4 regions of the Priestia sp. YIM B13490 genome follow, and region 3 is predicted to be linked to each of the others. Evidence: riboswitches for the same ligand, from Rfam matches in the RefSeq annotation. Region 3 holds a riboswitch; each other region holds the start of a gene.
The links. Region 3 has a riboswitch for S-adenosylmethionine ahead of mtnW (2,3-diketo-5-methylthiopentyl-1-phosphate enolase). Riboswitches for the same ligand answer to the same signal wherever they lie in the genome.

Region 1 (4,257 bases), on a different contig from region 3:
TTCACCGCCGGTCCATCCAGTATTTACAAGGTAGACATTTACATTATGTTCATCGATTTTCTTTCCTAGCATTTCTGCATAAGTTGTTGGAGCAAGAGGTAAGAAAGGCTCACCAAAGCATGTAGAGAAAGTAGCCTGTGGCGATGTTACGCCGCGCTCTGTTCCAGCTAACTTACTAGTGTACCCGCTCAGAAAATGGTACATTGCTTGTTCTTTTGTAAGCTTGCTGATTGGAGGTAAGACACCGAAAGCATCAGCAGTTAAAAAGACAATAGCTGTAGGGTGCCCGGCAACGCTTGGCAATACCGTATTATCAATAGAGTCAATTGAATAAGCGGCACGAGTATTCTCTGTTAAACTATTATCATTGTAATCTGCTACTTTCGTATTTTGATTTAACACTACATTTTCCAGTACGGCGCCGAAGCGAATTGCATTGAAGATTTGCGGTTCTTTTTCTTCGGAAAGCTGAATGCACTTCGCGTAGCATCCTCCTTCAATATTAAATACACCAGAGCTTGACCAACCGTGCTCGTCATCTCCGATTAAACGACGGTTTGCATCAGCAGAAAGCGTTGTTTTACCCGTTCCAGATAAACCAAAGAATAATGCAACGTCACCTTCTTCTCCTACGTTAGCAGAACAGTGCATGGATAGAATATTGTTTTGAGGAAGTAAGAAGTTCATCACTGAGAAAATAGATTTTTTCATTTCACCAGCGTATTCAGTTCCTCCAATTAGCACAATGCGTCGCTCTAACGAAAGAATAATGAAGGTTTCAGAATTCGTCCCGTCTGTTTCAGGATCAGCTTTGAACGTTGGAGCTGCTACAATTGTAAACGGCTTCACATCATCATTTGTTTTTTGTTCGGCTGAAGGGCGAATGAATAACTGCTGAGCGAATAGGTTGTGCCATGCAAATTCATTAACTACTTGAATTGGTAACTGATACTTTTTATCAGCTCCAGCATATCCATTAAAAACAAAAAGTTCATCCTGCTTCTTTAAGTGGGTTAAGACTTTTTTGTATAGCGCATCGAATCGCTGAGCAGAAATTGGCTGATTGACAGGTCCCCATTCAACCGTTTTTGAAGACACAGCATCGCTTACAATAAATTTATCTAAAGGAGAGCGACCTGTATATTTTCCGGTTTCGACTGACACAGCACCTGTAGAAGTCAGCGTTCCTTCGCGTCGAGCTAGAATTTTTTCAACAAGTTGTGGAACAGATAATTGGTGTTTTGTTGTTTTTAATTGAAGCAAACCATTTAATTCGATAGACATATCAACAGTACTCATGTGCACTACCTTCCTTTTTTAGCTATTATTTATTCATTAATGTTTGAAATTTATAATTAGTATAACACATTTATTTAATTATTCTATACTATTTAACTAAAAATGTTTGTGTATTATAAAAAAATGTACGTTATACCTATTTTAGACACATGTATATGTGCTAGGAGCGAAAAAAGTGAAGCTATTTTAAGTGAAAGCCTCATTTTGATCTGTCTTATTAACTAAACTTAGTGATGATTCTTAATAAGGTGTACTATTTCGGAATTTGAGTATGTTACATTAAAACAGATTCAAAAATAAAGAGATGATTTCCATTTGAATGTTGTTGACAGTGAAGCGCTTTTTCATGTATTATATGTCCTTGAACGGATACTCTCTTATCCCGAGCTGGTGGAGGGACAGGCCCTATGAAACCCAGCAACCATCGTCATTTTTTTGTGTAGACGATAAGGTGCTAACCTGATGCAAGGGCACAACCTTGATCGATAAGAGTGAAAGGCTTATGTAGAATTTGATACCTTTCCTCGATACAAGGAAAGGTTTTTTTATATTTTTTAACGTGTAATGAAAATAAGGGAATGAGTACCGTATCACAATGTATCGTATTTATAAGGAGGAAAACTGATGTCAACACAACGTCGTCTGTTCACGTCAGAATCTGTTACAGAGGGACATCCCGATAAAATTTGTGACCAAATTTCTGACTCAATTCTTGATGCTATCCTAGCAAAGGATCCAAATGCTCGTGTTGCTTGTGAAACAAGCGTAACAACTGGTTTAGTTTTAGTAAGTGGTGAAATTACAACTTCTACTTACGTGGATATTCCTAAAACAGTTCGTGAAACAATTAAAGGAATTGGCTATACTCGTGCAAAATACGGATTTGATGCTGAAACTTGTGCAGTATTAACATCTATCGACGAGCAGTCAGCTGATATCGCTGCTGGTGTAGACCAAGCGTTAGAAGCACGTGAAGGTCAAATGTCAGATGAAGAAATCGAAGCAATCGGAGCTGGAGACCAAGGCTTAATGTTTGGTTATGCATGTAACGAAACAAAAGAATTAATGCCTCTTCCAATTTCATTAGCTCATAAACTTGCTCGCCGTCTAACAGAAGTACGTAAAGAAGAAATTCTTCCTTACCTTCGCCCGGATGGTAAAACACAAGTAACAGTTGAATATGATGAAAACAACAAACCTGTTCGCATCGATACAATTGTTATTTCAACTCAGCATCATCCAGAAGTAACGTTAGAGCAAATTCAACGTAACTTAAAAGAATATGTTATTAATCCAGTTGTTCCAAACGAGTTAATTGATGAAAATACAAAGTATTTCATTAACCCAACAGGACGTTTCGTAATCGGCGGTCCTCAAGGAGATGCTGGTTTAACTGGTCGTAAAATTATCGTTGATACTTACGGCGGATATGCTCGTCATGGCGGCGGTGCATTCTCTGGTAAGGACGCAACAAAAGTAGACCGTTCAGCAGCTTATGCAGCTCGTTATGTTGCGAAAAACATTGTAGCAGCTGATCTTGCTGATAAATGTGAAGTACAACTAGCATATGCAATTGGTGTTGCACAACCAGTATCTATTTCAATTGATACATTCGGTACAGGAAAAGTTTCTGAAGAAGTACTAGTAGACGTAGTACGCAAAAACTTTGACCTACGTCCAGCGGGCATCATTAAAATGCTTGATTTACGTCGCCCAATTTATAAGCAAACAGCAGCTTACGGCCACTTTGGTCGTACGGACGTGGAGCTTCCTTGGGAGTTCACAGACAAAGCGGAAGCATTAAAAACTCAAGCTTTAGCTAAATAATAAAAAAATCTCCGTGAAAACGGAGATTTTTTTTATGCCCATTGAATATCTGCAGCAGATTTTTCTACGACACCTTCATATTCTGAAAGCAAATGCTGAAAAATGGCGTCCCATGATTGAGTAAGAGCATAGTGTCTCGCTGCATGGCCAAAGTGAAGCCGCTGGTGCAAATCATCGAGTAAACCTGTAATAGCCGAACTGAATTCTTCTAAGGAGTGAGGTTTGCAAAGGTAGCCGTTTCGCCCGTGCTGAACCATCTGTTTAACTCCTCCTGCATTTGCTGCCACTACAGGAGTTCCAGAAGCAAGAGACTCCAGTACAACATTTCCGAAGGTTTCTGTTTCCGAAGGAAAAACAAACAAATCAGATGATGAATAGATATGAGCAAGTTGCTTACCTTCAAGGAAGCCTGTAAATGTCATATGCTCAGATGCTTGCTGCTGCATTTGTTCTTTTAAAGGGCCGTCTCCCACAATAACCCAGTGAATTTGATGGCGGATATGATCCGGTAGAGATCGTGCGATTTTTATTAAAAAATCAGCGTTCTTTTCTTTAGCTAATCTTCCTACATACGTTAAAATGTAGGGCTTTTTAATATTATATTTAATACGAATATCAAAGCGGTCATAGTGGGGGTGAAATAATTTATGATTTACTCCTCGCGACCAAATAGATACGTTGTGAAACCCTTGTTCTTCTAGCTGCTGTTTGGTCACTTCAGAGGGAGCGAATATTTTTTGTACAGGTTTATAAAACCATTTCATATATTTTTGCAGTGGTACACGCATTTTTTCAAGTTCATAGTGAGATAAATAATCAGCAAAATTGGTATGATAAGAGCCGACAAGAGGAAAACCTAATCTTTTCCCGTAATAGGAGCCGCAAAGCCCCATTGTAAAAGGAGTGGCCAAATGAATAATAGAAGGATTGAATTCCTGCAGCTGCTTTTTAATTTTTAGAACGTTTGGCAATGAAAAGCGGCTGTTTGGATAAAGGAAAAACGGCATGCTGGGCGAACGGTGAACATACGTTGAAAATGACTGATCATGAGCAAATTCAGGAGCAAATACCTGGATGGGAATTTGCTTTGATTTGACATACTGGGTAAACTGATAAAGTGTTTTAGCAGCT
Region 2 (4,257 bases), 160 kb from region 3:
AACTGCATGAGTATATTGCTCCTTATGTATTAAAAGATCCTTACGTAAAAGATAACTTGGAACAATTTCACAAAGAACCGGAATTTATGCTGTCTTTTATAAAAGAACGAACAGCATATATTGAAAATAACCTTTTGACTCTTTAAAAAGAGGTAGATTTATAGGCAATTTATAGGCAACAGTGGATTTTGTTAATAATAGGCAAATGCAGGAAATCAATAGCTGTACATGATACGTATATATACAGTATGAATGACCAATAAGGATAACTAATAAGGAGGAAAAACAATGAGTAACTATTACTATGGCCAAGAACAAGGGCAAAATCAAAATCCACGCCAAAAATCAAGCCAAAAACGCAGCCGAAATATACAAATGCCTGATAAAGGCTATTCTTCTCACTTCAAACCCCTAAAAGGAAGAGTGGTGACCGTTTATCGTGGAGGACCTGAATCTAAAACAGGTTATTTGGTTGACGTGCAATCAGATTATTTAATCTTAGCAGTGGAAAGCAACAATAACAATAATAACAATAATGGTGAAAATAACAACCAAAACAACCAAAACAACCAAAATAATAATCAACAAGAATATACACTTGTATATTATCACTTAGCGCATGTAAAAAGTATCACTGAAGATACTATGTCAAATTCGGCACAAACGTTTACTGGAATTAGCGCAGAATTAGAATTATATCGAGGAAAAACTTTTGCTACAACTTTATCATTGATGAAAACTAAATATGTGCAGGTTAACCAAGGTGGACCTGAGAAAAAAGCAGGTCAGCTTCTTGATGTCTTAGGTTCATTTGAATCTGCTTATATAGTATTACTCACAGAGGACGACGGTGTCGTCTATATTAATACTGAACACGTTAAGAGTGTGAGTGAATATCAAAACAACAACGGAGATCAAACTAGTCAATCTGCAAATGAACTCTTAGTGAGCCAAGAACCAGAATATATGAAATCCAAAAGCTTTAACGATCTTTTTGCCCACCTTTCTCATAAATGGGTATCAATCAATAATGGAGGACCTGAAGCTGTAGAGGGCGTGTTAGTACAAAGCCGAAATGGTACATTTACACTTGTGCAGAATAATCAAGTATTACGCTTACAGCCAAGACACGTTAAAACCATTTGTGTGGGAGCAAAAGGGGCTTTTAAGCAAAACGATAACAATCAAAATAATGAAGAAACAGAAGAAAATGGAGAGGCTGAAGCTGCGAAGTCTACAGAAGAACGTACAGGAAGCCGTACGGGAGAACGTACAGGACGCCGCACGGGTGGACGCACAGACGATCGCTCGGGAGGACGCCGCACGGGTGGACGCACAGACGATCGCTCGGGAGGACGCCGTACGGGTGGACGCACAGACGATCGCTCTCGAGGACGCCGTACGGGTTCACGCTCTTCAGCACCGGCCGAGAAAGTTATTAAAACGAAAAATTATCGTTGGAAAGCATGATGAAATGGAACATAAAAGGTGCTTATAAAGCACCTTTTCTAACATATAGGAAAAAGGAGGAGAATGAGTATGAGTATGAATCATTATATCAATAAAATTGTGGAGTTGGATATTTCAGGTAAAACGAGATTTGTTGGCAGACTTATTGATCTTGGATTAGATATTATGGTTTTGTATAATGGACATGATTATTTGTATATTCCTCTTTTACACATGCATCGTTTGCGGGAAGTATCCGAAGAAGACTATACGGTTTTACGTGAAATAGAAGAGAATTTGATAGAAGAAAGTCAGCGGATTTCTTATCGTAATATTTTACAGCAGGCAAAAGGGAAATTTATTGAAATTTATGTAACGGGAGGGAAATCATTGCATGGCTATATCACAAGCGTGCTGAATGATTATCTTGTGTTTTATTCTCCAGTGTATAAAAATGTCTTTGTTTCTCTGCATCATTTGAAATGGCTTACCCCTTACAGTAATGAGTTAACCCCTTATTCTTTAAGTGACAAAGAGCTCCCCGTAAGGCCCGCCTCTGCACCTTTTGTCAGAAACTTTGAAGAGCAGCTTAAAAAATATGAAAATCAGCTGGTCGTATTAGATTTAGGGGATCAATCAGAAAAGATTGGCGTACTTAAAGAAGTTTCTAATAATATTGTTGAACTAATTACGGCAAATGGAGAAAGTATGTATTGGAAGTTAGCTCACGTAAAATCTGTACACTTGCCTTAAAAAAAGAGACCTCGCTTTCGTCTCTTTTTTTATGTGTTTATCAGGACAAGTATATTGAATAAACAAATGAGACGATTTAAATTTTTTAGAAAATTATGTTGACAATATAGAAAATCTTTATTAAAGTTATTAACAACAAACGTTAACCACCAACAATTATATAGAACTCTTATCCAGAGTGGCGGAGGGACTGGCCCTGCGATGCCCGGCAACCATCAAATGAAACATTCATTTGAACGGTGCTAATTCCTGTGGAACATCAGTATTGTTCTAACAGATGAGAGAAATCGTGTATAAACGAACACTCTTCCATCTGTGAAGAGTGTTTTTTATTTTGAGTTAAGGAGAGAAATAGATGAAAATTGAAACTTTATTAGTTCGTTCAGGAGTAGGTCGTGACCCTTCAACAGGTTCTATTACAACCCCCATTTACCAAGCATCAACATTTGCTCATCCTGCTTTAGGGCAAAGTACAGGATTTGACTATGCACGTACGGCAAATCCTACTCGTACAGCATTGGAAGAAGCAATTGCTGCTTTGGAAAAAGGAGAAGTAGGAGTAGCATTCGCTTCAGGAATGGCGGGTGTAATGGCAGTTTTAGCACTATTTAAAAACGGAGATCATTTAATTGTATCAGAGGATTTATACGGAGGAACGTACCGAGTACTAAATGAAATTTTTTCAGAGCAAGGAATTACTGTTTCGTACGTCAACACAGCCCATCTCGAACAAGTAAAAGATGCGCTTCGTCCCAATACGAAAGCTTTATTTATTGAAACACCTACGAATCCAATGATGCACGTGACTGATTTGCCAGAAGCAATTGCGTTAGCTAAACAGCATGATTTGCTTACCATCGTTGACAATACCTTCATGTCCCCTTATTATCAGCGTCCTTTAGAGCTTGGAGCAGATATTGTGATACATAGTGCAAGCAAATACATTGGGGGTCATAATGATGTAGTTGCTGGTCTTGTAGTCGCTCGATGTAGTAGCTTAGGAGAGAAAATTCGTTTTTATCAAAATGCAGCTGGGGCAATCTTAGGTCCACAGGATAGCTGGCTGTTATTACGCGGTGTTAAAACGCTAGCGCTTCGTATGGAAAAGCATAATGAAAATGCACTGAAAATTGCAAATTGGCTTACTGCTCATGATCTCGTGGAAAAAGTGTATTACGCTGGTCTTGAAACACATCCAGGCTATGAAATCATGAAGAAACAAGCAACTGGATTTGGAGGCATGATTTCTTTTGCTGTCTCACACCCTGACATCGTGTCAGTACTTTTAGAAAATGTCAAAGTTATTACATTTGCAGAAAGCTTAGGAGGCGTGGAAAGTTTAATGACATTCCCAGCTCGTCAAACACATGCTGATATTCCGGAAGAAATTCGAAATCGTGTCGGAGTAACAAACTGTTTACTGCGGTTATCAGTTGGAATTGAGCACGCAGATGATTTAATTAAAGATTTGAAGGAGGCATTTGATGCATACCAACAATAATAAACATAGATTTGGTACGAACTTAATTCATGCAAATACAGGAATTGACGGTCATTTTGGAGCGGTTAACGTACCTATTTATCAGGTATCTACATTTAACCAAGAAGATGAGACGAACAACGGCCGCTATGACTATTCTCGTTCAGGAAATCCAACTCGTGAGGCTTTAGAAAACACCATTGCTCAGCTAGAAAATGGATACGCTGGTTTTGCTTTTTCATCAGGTATGGCTGCTATCTCATCGGTGTTATCTATTTTTGAATCAGGGGATGAAATTTTAGTTTCACATGATACGTACGGCGGGACATATCGTGTATTAACACGATTATTTTCAAAGTTTGGTATCAAAACAACTTTTGTTGATACAACGAAGGTTGAGAAAGTAGAAGAAGCTATCACAAAAGATACGAAGGCTATTTATATCGAAAGCCCTTCAAATCCATTTTTACAGGTAACGGATATTAAAGCAGTAGCAAGTTTGGCGAAGGAGCGCAACCTCCTTACAATTGTGGATAACACGTTTTTAACACCTTATCTACAGCAGCCGATTGACC
Region 3 (4,257 bases):
CTTGACCTTTGAATGAAATAACGCCTTCATCTCCGTACAGTTCAGAGATCACGTTGTTGTCGATTGTATGTACATGAAGGCTGCACCCAGCATTCGTTAAATTGTAAATCTTAACGTGCAGAAGCGTTTCAGCAGAAGGCTTTAAATGCGTGTCTTCTGCAGGCTTTCCGTATTGATCAACTAATAAAAAATCTTCATTTGTACGTTTTCGTTTATCTTTTCCACTTGCTGATACAAAGAAAGTTGTCGGGTTTTGGTCCACTTTAATTGCTAAGTTTCCGCTTGTACCAAAGAACCAATCACGCTCTGCCAGCTCATCTTTTATATCCGCAAGCTCGTGTAATCGCTGCTGAGCCATGATACTCATGCTTTCACCTCTTCTGTTAATTCTTGTAAATGATGAATGACATCATAAAAAGTAGAAAAAGGACGATACGGTAGAGATAGCTCTTCACATTTTTCAATTAAAAAGTCACGTGCAATGACCGTATCAGCTAATTTGGCAGCCTGCAAATCCGTAATGGAATCGCCAATAACAACCGTATGATCTCTTTCATCTGCAAGATGGCGAATAATCGTTGGCTTACAGCAGCCGCAGTCATTTGTACACTGTTTATCACATGTATGAGGCCACGTAATGGAAATATGCTCACCGGAAAAATCAGATCCGTTGCAGTAGAGCATTTCCTCTGCAACTCGATTTCCCAAAAGTGGTTTTACAAAAAAGTCAATTCCTCCGCTTACAATATAAAGCGGAATATGGTGCTCTTTTGTATAGGCAATAAAATCATCAAATCCATCTCGAATAGCAGACGTCTCTAAAATATAAGAAATAATATCTTCTTTTAATTCCACGGGGAGCAAGGCAAACATTTGCCCAACTCCTTCTTGAATGGAGACGCGCTGTGCCAACACGTCGTCTTTAATACTTTCCCACTCCGGAGGAGCAAATTGTTTCATAATAGCAATAATGTTATCGCTATTTGTAATTGTTCCATCAAAGTCACAAAAGATTTTTAACGATGTCATGCTTTCACCTCTACTGTTCCCCATAGTTGCAAAGCTTTTTGCAACTCTTTTGATTCTTCAGCTTTTTCGGCTAGTGTTTGATGAGAGAGTACTGCATCTATCGCCGCACGGAAGGCTTTTCCTCCTCCGATAGCTCCGTCTGGATGACCGTGAACTCCGCCTCCTGCATTAATAATGCTGTCGATTCCAAAGTCCTTCACAAGCTGCGGTACCATTCCAGGATGAATTCCTGCTGAAGGAACAGGGAAAGACTGCTTATATTTGTATACAGGACGCGTTAATTCGTAGGCAATGCCTGTCGTATCTTCAAGAGAAAGCGCTACGCTTCCGTATGGTGATGGAAACAGTGAGAAATCTGCTCCGGCTAAACGCAATAGCTTTCCAAGCAGCAATGAATTTGAAAAACCGTAAAACTCTGATGGCGTAAGCGCTCCGCTAACAGCTGGGTGTGCCATAATCGGCAAGTTAATTTCATCGTCTTCTCGAAGTGCCTGCAGTACGTCTAACCCGTAAGCAAATACGTTGAATAAAAGAGCATCGGCTCCTAGCTCAGCTGCTTTTCTCGCTTTTTCTTTTAACTCAAACGTTCGTCCCGTTAAATTAACAGCATACAGCGTGCGGTGTCCCGTTTTTTCGTATACTTCATTCAGTACTTTTTTCCCTTCTGTAACGCGAGCTTCAAAAGGTGTTCGTTCACTATCAAACAAAATCTCGTCGTCTTTAACCAAATCCACTCCGCCAAGCGCTTGCTCACGAAGCTGAGTTGTTAAGTACGTCATATCTCTTCCAATCACGCCTTTAAAAATACTCATCACAAGCGGACGGTCATAAACGCCTAGTTTCTCTCGGATACCTTCTATTCCAAAGCGCGGTCCTGGGAATTCAGCTAATAATTCATCAGGAAAATCCAAGTCTAATAATTTCACTTTTCCATCAAGTGATAGTTTTCCGAAAACCGTAACTAAAATAGCCGGTAAATCTCTTGAAAAGTTGGCAGTTGGATAAGCAATTTTGACAATAGCCTGCTTAATTTCTCCGCCTAAATATCCGTTTACACGTTCGCAATCTTGAAGCTCAGTTACGGACACGACGCGCCCTTTATGCTTTTGAAGCTGTTGCTGATCTAAAAGCGGCAGATCTGTCCATGAGCCGACGGTTAGTCCTAAAGCAATTCCTTCCGCTTTTTTATGAAAATTCCCTTTATTATCATGTAGTAAGTAGCTTGCAACGATTTCGCTCATTATGCTAAAAACTCCCTTGCTGTTTAATATCGTTAATAAAAAAAGCCTCTTCTGTGATTAAGAAGAGGCTTTCGTTGCTCTTCTTATCTCTCAGCTGCTGCTGCAAGAATTAGCACCGTGCTTAACATGCGTTAAGTCGGTTGCCGGGCTTCATCGGGCTAGTCCCTCCACCTACTCTTAATAAGAAAGTTGCTATTTATTTAAATTGAATTCGTAGATTATATACTAAATAAAAAATACCGCTAGGATTTATCGGTTATTAATCTCGTTAACTTCTTACATATTAAGCCAACTCAAAAAGGATTGTCAATGCGTTTTTAAAATAAATTTAATTTTTTTATTCGAGATACAGCTTCTCTCATTCGTTCTTCATCCGTCAGCAGTCCTACGCGCACATAGCCTTCACCATATGTTCCAAAGCCTACACCAGGAGCAACTACAACGTGGGCTTTTTCAAGGAGTAAATCTGAAAACTGTTCGGAAGTATATCCTTGAGGAACTTTTAGCCATGCAAAAAAGGAGCCTGCTGGAGATGTAACATCCCAACCAATTTCTCGAAGCCCTTGAATAAAGGTATTGCGTCTAGATTCATAGCGCTTAACTAAATCATTCACACATTGTTGAGATTCCAACAGAGCTGCGGCTGCTGCCTCTTGAACCGCCCCAAAGAGACTGACATACATATGATCTTGAAGAAGATTAATAGCTTCTACTACACTTTCATTTCCTACAGCAAATCCAACTCGCCATCCCGCCATGTTATACGTTTTAGAAAGAGTATAAATTTCAATTCCCGTCTCTTTTGCACCAGGAGTCTGTAAAAAACTGATTGGCTTTTTACCATCAAACCCAATTGCTCCGTAAGCAAAGTCGTGTACCACACAAATATCGTGCTTGGCAGCAAACGCCACGGTGTCTTCAAAAAATTCTGCCGTTGCCACTGCACCAGTAGGATTATTCGGATAGTTTAAAAACATGAGCTTTGCCTGTTCTTTAGCACGTTCACTTATCTCTTCGTATACGGGTAGAAAATGATTTTCAGCCGTGAGAGGCATCACTTCCATCTTGGCTTTTGCAAGCTCTACTCCAGACCAGTAATCAGGATACCCAGGATCCGGAACCAGCACCGTATCTCCAGGATTTAACAAGCACTGCGGGATTTCAACAAGTCCACCCTTTCCGCCAAATAAAATAGCTACTTCTTTTTCAGGATCTACATCAACGCCATATTCTCGTTTATAAAAAGTCGCAACGGCCTCTTTTAAAAACTGGTGCCCCCGAAATGGAGAATACTTATGATGCATAGGATTAGCACTTGCTTTTTGCAGTGTTCCTACAATATGTGAAGGAGTAGGCTGATCAGGATTTCCCTGTCCTAAGTTAATAACGTCGTGCCCTTGGGCCATTACTTTTCCTACCTTGCCCACAAGTGATGCAAAAAATTGTTTTGGTAAACTTTTTAATAGTTCCGATTGCTCAAATTGTTTCATCATCGCACACCTTCTCAAAAAATTCTTGAAATTCTAGTCACAAATAATATATTGTAATACTCAACTTGTAAAGTCATTTTTTTCAACTACTAAAAAAAGGACGGATGATAAAGTGAGTGTAAAAATTACGTGTTTGCAGCTTGATATTGCGTTTGGAAACCCAACTAAAAACCGAAAATATATCGAACAAAAAATGACGGAAGCCCTGAAAGAAAACCCTGATATCCTTGTGCTTCCTGAGCTATGGGATACAGCTTATGATTTGACGCGGCTAGACGAAATTGCAGATGATGAAGGACAGCAAGCCAAGCAATTAATCTCTCAGTTTGCTAAAACGAACGAAGTAAATATTGTGGCAGGTTCGATCGCGAAAAAAACAGAGCAAGGCGTCACGAATACGATGTATATTTTTGACCGAAAAGGTCGTGAAGTATCACAATACAGTAAACTGCACTTATTTAAATTAATGGATGAACACCTGTATTTAGAAGCAGGAA
Region 4 (4,257 bases), on a different contig from region 3:
CTGGATGATAACGGAGTAGCGTATGAAGAAATCCATATTGTAGAAAACCCGCCAACAAAAGAGCAGCTGCAATCTTATTATCAGAACAGCGGCTTAGAATTAAAAAAATTCTTTAATACAAGCGGTAAAAAATATCGCGAATTAGGACTTAAAGATAAAGTAAGCAGTGCGAGTGAAGATGAACTTCTGTCGATTCTTGCGTCAGATGGCATGTTAATTAAGCGTCCGCTGCTAACAGATGGACAAAAAGTAACGCTTGGTTTCAAAGAAGAGCAGTTTGAGGACGTGTGGAAGTAAGTTTTCAAATAGAAAATTTTTACCTTTTACGTTACACTGTTAATAGGAAGTTATTTTAGGTTGTAGAAAGTGTTCTCCACGTTGAAGGCGCTTTTTATATAAACAAATTACGATACATATTTTGGAGGGATTAAGATGAGTACACCAAAAGATTTGCGTTATTCTGAAGAGCATGAATGGGTAAAAACAGAAGGAGACGTTGTCCGCGTAGGTATTACGCATTTCGCTCAAGCTGAGCTTGGCGACATCGTATTCGTTGAACTGCCAGAAGTAGGAGCAACAGTAGAAGCTGACGAGCCGTTTGGCAGCGTTGAATCAGTAAAAACAGTTTCTGAGCTTTACGCACCAATTAGCGGTGAAGTTGTAGCAGTAAACGACAACTTAAGCGATAGCCCTGAACTTGTTAATGAATCTCCATACGAAGAAGCATGGATGATTACAATCAAACCGTCTGATGCTTCTCAAGTAGATAAGCTAATGACAGCAGAGCAATACGAAGAAATGACAAACGAAGGATAATATTCCTCCATAAATTGTCTTTATGAAAAGTTTTTGACTGGACACTCTATTAGTAAACAAGCTAAAGGAGTGTCTTTTTATGTTTGAAAAACAAAAAATGGACGTTACAGATCGCGTTACAGCTAAATTTCATGACGGCGGTATGAAATTATATGTTGATAAGCAGCCAATTGGTGAAGTTAGTTACGGAACAAGCGGCAATGAATACCGCTTTGAAGAAGGTTATTCGCAAGAAAATAATAAGTTCTATCAATATACGGATGTACAAAAACAAGGTGAAACGCAAAAATATACAGACTGCGACGAAGAAGCAGGATGGTGCTAAACAGTGGCAACTGCCACTGTTTTTCTTGTCTTATGGAAACAATATGGCCTAAGCTGCTTTTTAAAACAGTTCTTTCTTGCAAATTTCTTTTAAAAAACAGGTGAACTGTGATACATTAACGAATATTGTATAGCATAAAGAAATGATGTTACTATACAACTGACGATTATGGGTGATGAAAATGGGGCTAATTGAAATTGAAAAAGTAATTATTGTCGAAGGAAAATCAGATAAAAAGCGTATCCAAGATATCATTCGAGAACCAATTGAAATTATCTGTACAAACGGTACGATTAGTTTATCAAAGCTGGATGAAATTATTGACTGTACGTTTAACAAAGAGGTATACATACTTGTTGACTCTGATGATTCAGGGAATAAGCTAAGAAAACAATTTAAACGAGAGCTTCCGGAAGCAGAGCATCTATATATTGATAAAATGTACCGAGAGGTTGCTGCCGCCCCTAGACATCACATAGCAACAGTATTACTGAGTGCCAATATCGATGTTAATGCAGAATTTTTAACATAAAAGGAATGAGCAACATGCAAGAATGGAGCGAAAAACAGCTTGAAGATCAGTTAAAAGAAGGACAAAGAACGTTTATCTTTTTCCATACACCTTTTTGCGGGACATGTCAGCTGGCAAAAAAAATGTTAACCGTAGCAGAAGCGATGCTGCCCGGTGTGACCATCGGAATGAGCAATTTAAATTATATGCCTTCAAAAGCAGAAATATTTTCAATTGAAAGTGTACCTTGTTTGATTGAAGTGAAAAATGGCGAAATGGTAAAAAAACTCTATGCGTTTCATTCCATCGAGCACGTACTTGAAGAGCTTCGATAATCAAACGTTTGTTTAAAATGAAGAAATTGAAAGAGAGTGAACCGTTGGGGCTGTTGGAATCTTGGGATATTATCCCAAGAACAAAACCTGTTGACAGCCTATCTGACACATGCTAAAATCACACTCATGAATGTTCATAAATGAATGAATATTTCCCAAAAACAAAATAATTGTTGCGAACTCTTATCAAGAGAGGTGGAGGGACTGAGCCCTGTGAAACCCGGCAACCGTCAGACTAACTGAAATGGTGCCAATTCCTGCAAAGCTATGTGCTTTGAAAGATGAGAGAAAGGATTAAATATCGAGCCTTTCTGTCATGCGCAGAGAGGCTTTTTTGATGGGGAAAATTGTTTTACGGCTTTTTCATCCTATAGGGCAACCTAACATAATTAAGTTTTTACTAAAGAAGGTGAAGAAATATGATTACATTAACAGACGTTACAAAAATTTATCAGGCCAAAAGTGGTCAAATAACAGCTGTTGATAATGTGAATCTAACCGTTAACCAAGGTGAAATTTACGGAATTATTGGTTATAGCGGAGCGGGGAAAAGTTCTTTAATTCGCTTGCTAAACGGGTTAGAAACACCAACGACAGGAACGGTCGAAGTAGCAGGTAATGATATTGGAAAAATTAAAGGCGGAAAACTCAGAAAAGCTAGACAAGAAATTAGTATGGTATTTCAGCACTTTAATATCTTGTGGTCGCGTACGGTGCGAGAAAATATTGCTTTTCCGTTAGAAATAGCAGGGATCTCAAAAGAAAAAAGAATGAAACGAGTAGACGAGCTTATCAAGTTAGTCGGGCTTGAAGGGCGTGAAAATGCTTATCCATCACAGCTTAGCGGTGGACAAAAGCAGCGTGTTGGTATTGCTCGAGCGCTAGCCAATAACCCAAAAGTATTGCTGTGTGATGAAGCAACATCAGCGCTTGATCCTCAAACGACAGATTCCATTTTAGATCTGTTAGTAGATATTAATGAGAAGCTAGGGTTAACCATTGTATTGATTACTCATGAAATGCATGTTATTCGTAAAATTTGTCATCGGGTAGCCGTTATGGAAAATGGGGCAGTGGTAGAAGAAGGACAAGTGCTAGAAGTATTCAGAAAACCTAAGCAGCCGATTACAAAACGGTTCGTTCAACAGATTTCTGAACCAGAAGAAACGTTTGAAACAATTGAACAAGTACAGGGGTTATATCCAAGCGGGCAAATTATTCAGCTTACGTTTGTTGGCGGAAAAGCAGAGCAACCGCTCATTACAACGATTTTAAAACAGTTTGATGTAACGATTAATATTTTGCAAGGAAAGATTTCTCATACACAAACAGGTTCATACGGGACGTTGTTCGTTCATTTAGACGGAGAATTAACAGAAGTTGAAAAAGTCATTGCATACATTCATGAGCAGCAGGTAGAAGTGGAGGTAATGACAAATGCTTGAGAAACTATTTCCGAACGTTATTTTAGATGATTTTATTCAAGCGACAAATGAAACACTATATATGACGGCTATTTCAGTTATAGCCACGTTTGTTCTAGGTATTTTATTGGGCTTGCTTTTATTTTTAACGTCCAAAGGACAGCTCTGGCAAAACAAACCTTTATATGCCATTGTGTCAGCAGTTGTAAATATCTTTCGTTCCATTCCATTCATTATTTTAATTGTTTTACTGATTCCATTTACCAAAGCATTGGTAGGAAGTATTTTAGGCGCTAATGCAGCGTTACCTGCTTTAATTGTGGGAGCAGCACCATTTTATGCGCGTCTTGTAGAAATTGGTCTGCGTGAAATTGATAAAGGTGTTATTGAAGCTGCTAAATCAATGGGAGCAACAACAAGCACTATTATCTTTAAAGTGCTGTTACCTGAATCGCTGCCAGCTTTAATTTCTGGTTTGACGGTAACAACGATTGCGCTAGTCGGCTATACGGCAATGGCGGGTGTGATTGGAGCTGGAGGTCTTGGGAATCTTGCATATTTAGAAGGATTCCAGCGCAGTCATAATGATGTAACGCTAGCTGCTACGATCTTAATTTTGATTATTGTATTTATTATCCAACTTATTGGAGATGCGATTACTGCAAAAATTGATAAAAGATAAAGGGAGGATTATTTATTATGAAAAAATGGCTTTCGGCTTTAGCACTAACATCTGCGCTAGTAGTAGGATTAGCTGCATGTGGATCTAACAATGGATCAAAAGATGAAAAGAAAATTGTTGTGGGTGCATCTAATACGCCTCATGCTGAAATTTTAGAACAAGCA

Region 1: it holds a riboswitch for S-adenosylmethionine, as region 3 does, so the genes downstream of both, metK (methionine adenosyltransferase) here and mtnW (2,3-diketo-5-methylthiopentyl-1-phosphate enolase) in region 3, are expected to answer to the same signal.
Region 2: it holds a riboswitch for S-adenosylmethionine, as region 3 does, so the genes downstream of both, ACFX4R_RS06065 (trans-sulfuration enzyme family protein) here and mtnW (2,3-diketo-5-methylthiopentyl-1-phosphate enolase) in region 3, are expected to answer to the same signal.
Region 4: it holds a riboswitch for S-adenosylmethionine, as region 3 does, so the genes downstream of both, ACFX4R_RS19640 (methionine ABC transporter ATP-binding protein) here and mtnW (2,3-diketo-5-methylthiopentyl-1-phosphate enolase) in region 3, are expected to answer to the same signal.

Annotation. Positions count from the first base shown of each region.
Region 1 covers NZ_JBHZOT010000004.1:337,418-341,674, reverse strand. Annotated here, with positions in the region: gene pckA (phosphoenolpyruvate carboxykinase (ATP)) at 1-1,299, opposite strand, end outside; SAM riboswitch class I at 1,674-1,791, shown strand; gene metK (methionine adenosyltransferase) at 1,924-3,126, shown strand; gene ACFX4R_RS16050 (glycosyltransferase family 4 protein) at 3,159-4,257, opposite strand, start outside.
Region 2 covers NZ_JBHZOT010000002.1:125,687-129,943, reverse strand. Annotated here, with positions in the region: gene ACFX4R_RS06080 (CotH kinase family protein) at 1-146, shown strand, start outside; gene ACFX4R_RS06075 (spore coat protein) at 376-1,470, shown strand; gene ACFX4R_RS06070 (hypothetical protein) at 1,540-2,202, shown strand; SAM riboswitch class I at 2,369-2,486, shown strand; gene ACFX4R_RS06065 (trans-sulfuration enzyme family protein) at 2,558-3,703, shown strand; gene ACFX4R_RS06060 (trans-sulfuration enzyme family protein) at 3,687-4,257, shown strand, end outside.
Region 3 covers NZ_JBHZOT010000002.1:284,261-288,517, forward strand. Annotated here, with positions in the region: gene ACFX4R_RS06885 (methylthioribulose 1-phosphate dehydratase) at 1-367, opposite strand, end outside; gene ACFX4R_RS06890 (2-hydroxy-3-keto-5-methylthiopentenyl-1-phosphate phosphatase) at 364-1,029, opposite strand; gene mtnW (2,3-diketo-5-methylthiopentyl-1-phosphate enolase) at 1,026-2,270, opposite strand; SAM riboswitch class I at 2,351-2,457, opposite strand; gene ACFX4R_RS06900 (pyridoxal phosphate-dependent aminotransferase) at 2,588-3,760, opposite strand; gene ACFX4R_RS06905 (carbon-nitrogen family hydrolase) at 3,873-4,257, shown strand, end outside.
Region 4 covers NZ_JBHZOT010000006.1:300,073-304,329, forward strand. Annotated here, with positions in the region: gene ACFX4R_RS19615 (arsenate reductase family protein) at 1-297, shown strand, start outside; gene gcvH (glycine cleavage system protein GcvH) at 433-816, shown strand; gene ACFX4R_RS19625 (YusG family protein) at 896-1,141, shown strand; gene ACFX4R_RS19630 (toprim domain-containing protein) at 1,323-1,673, shown strand; gene ACFX4R_RS19635 (thioredoxin family protein) at 1,688-1,987, shown strand; SAM riboswitch class I at 2,168-2,275, shown strand; gene ACFX4R_RS19640 (methionine ABC transporter ATP-binding protein) at 2,407-3,432, shown strand; gene ACFX4R_RS19645 (methionine ABC transporter permease) at 3,425-4,093, shown strand; gene ACFX4R_RS19650 (MetQ/NlpA family ABC transporter substrate-binding protein) at 4,111-4,257, shown strand, end outside.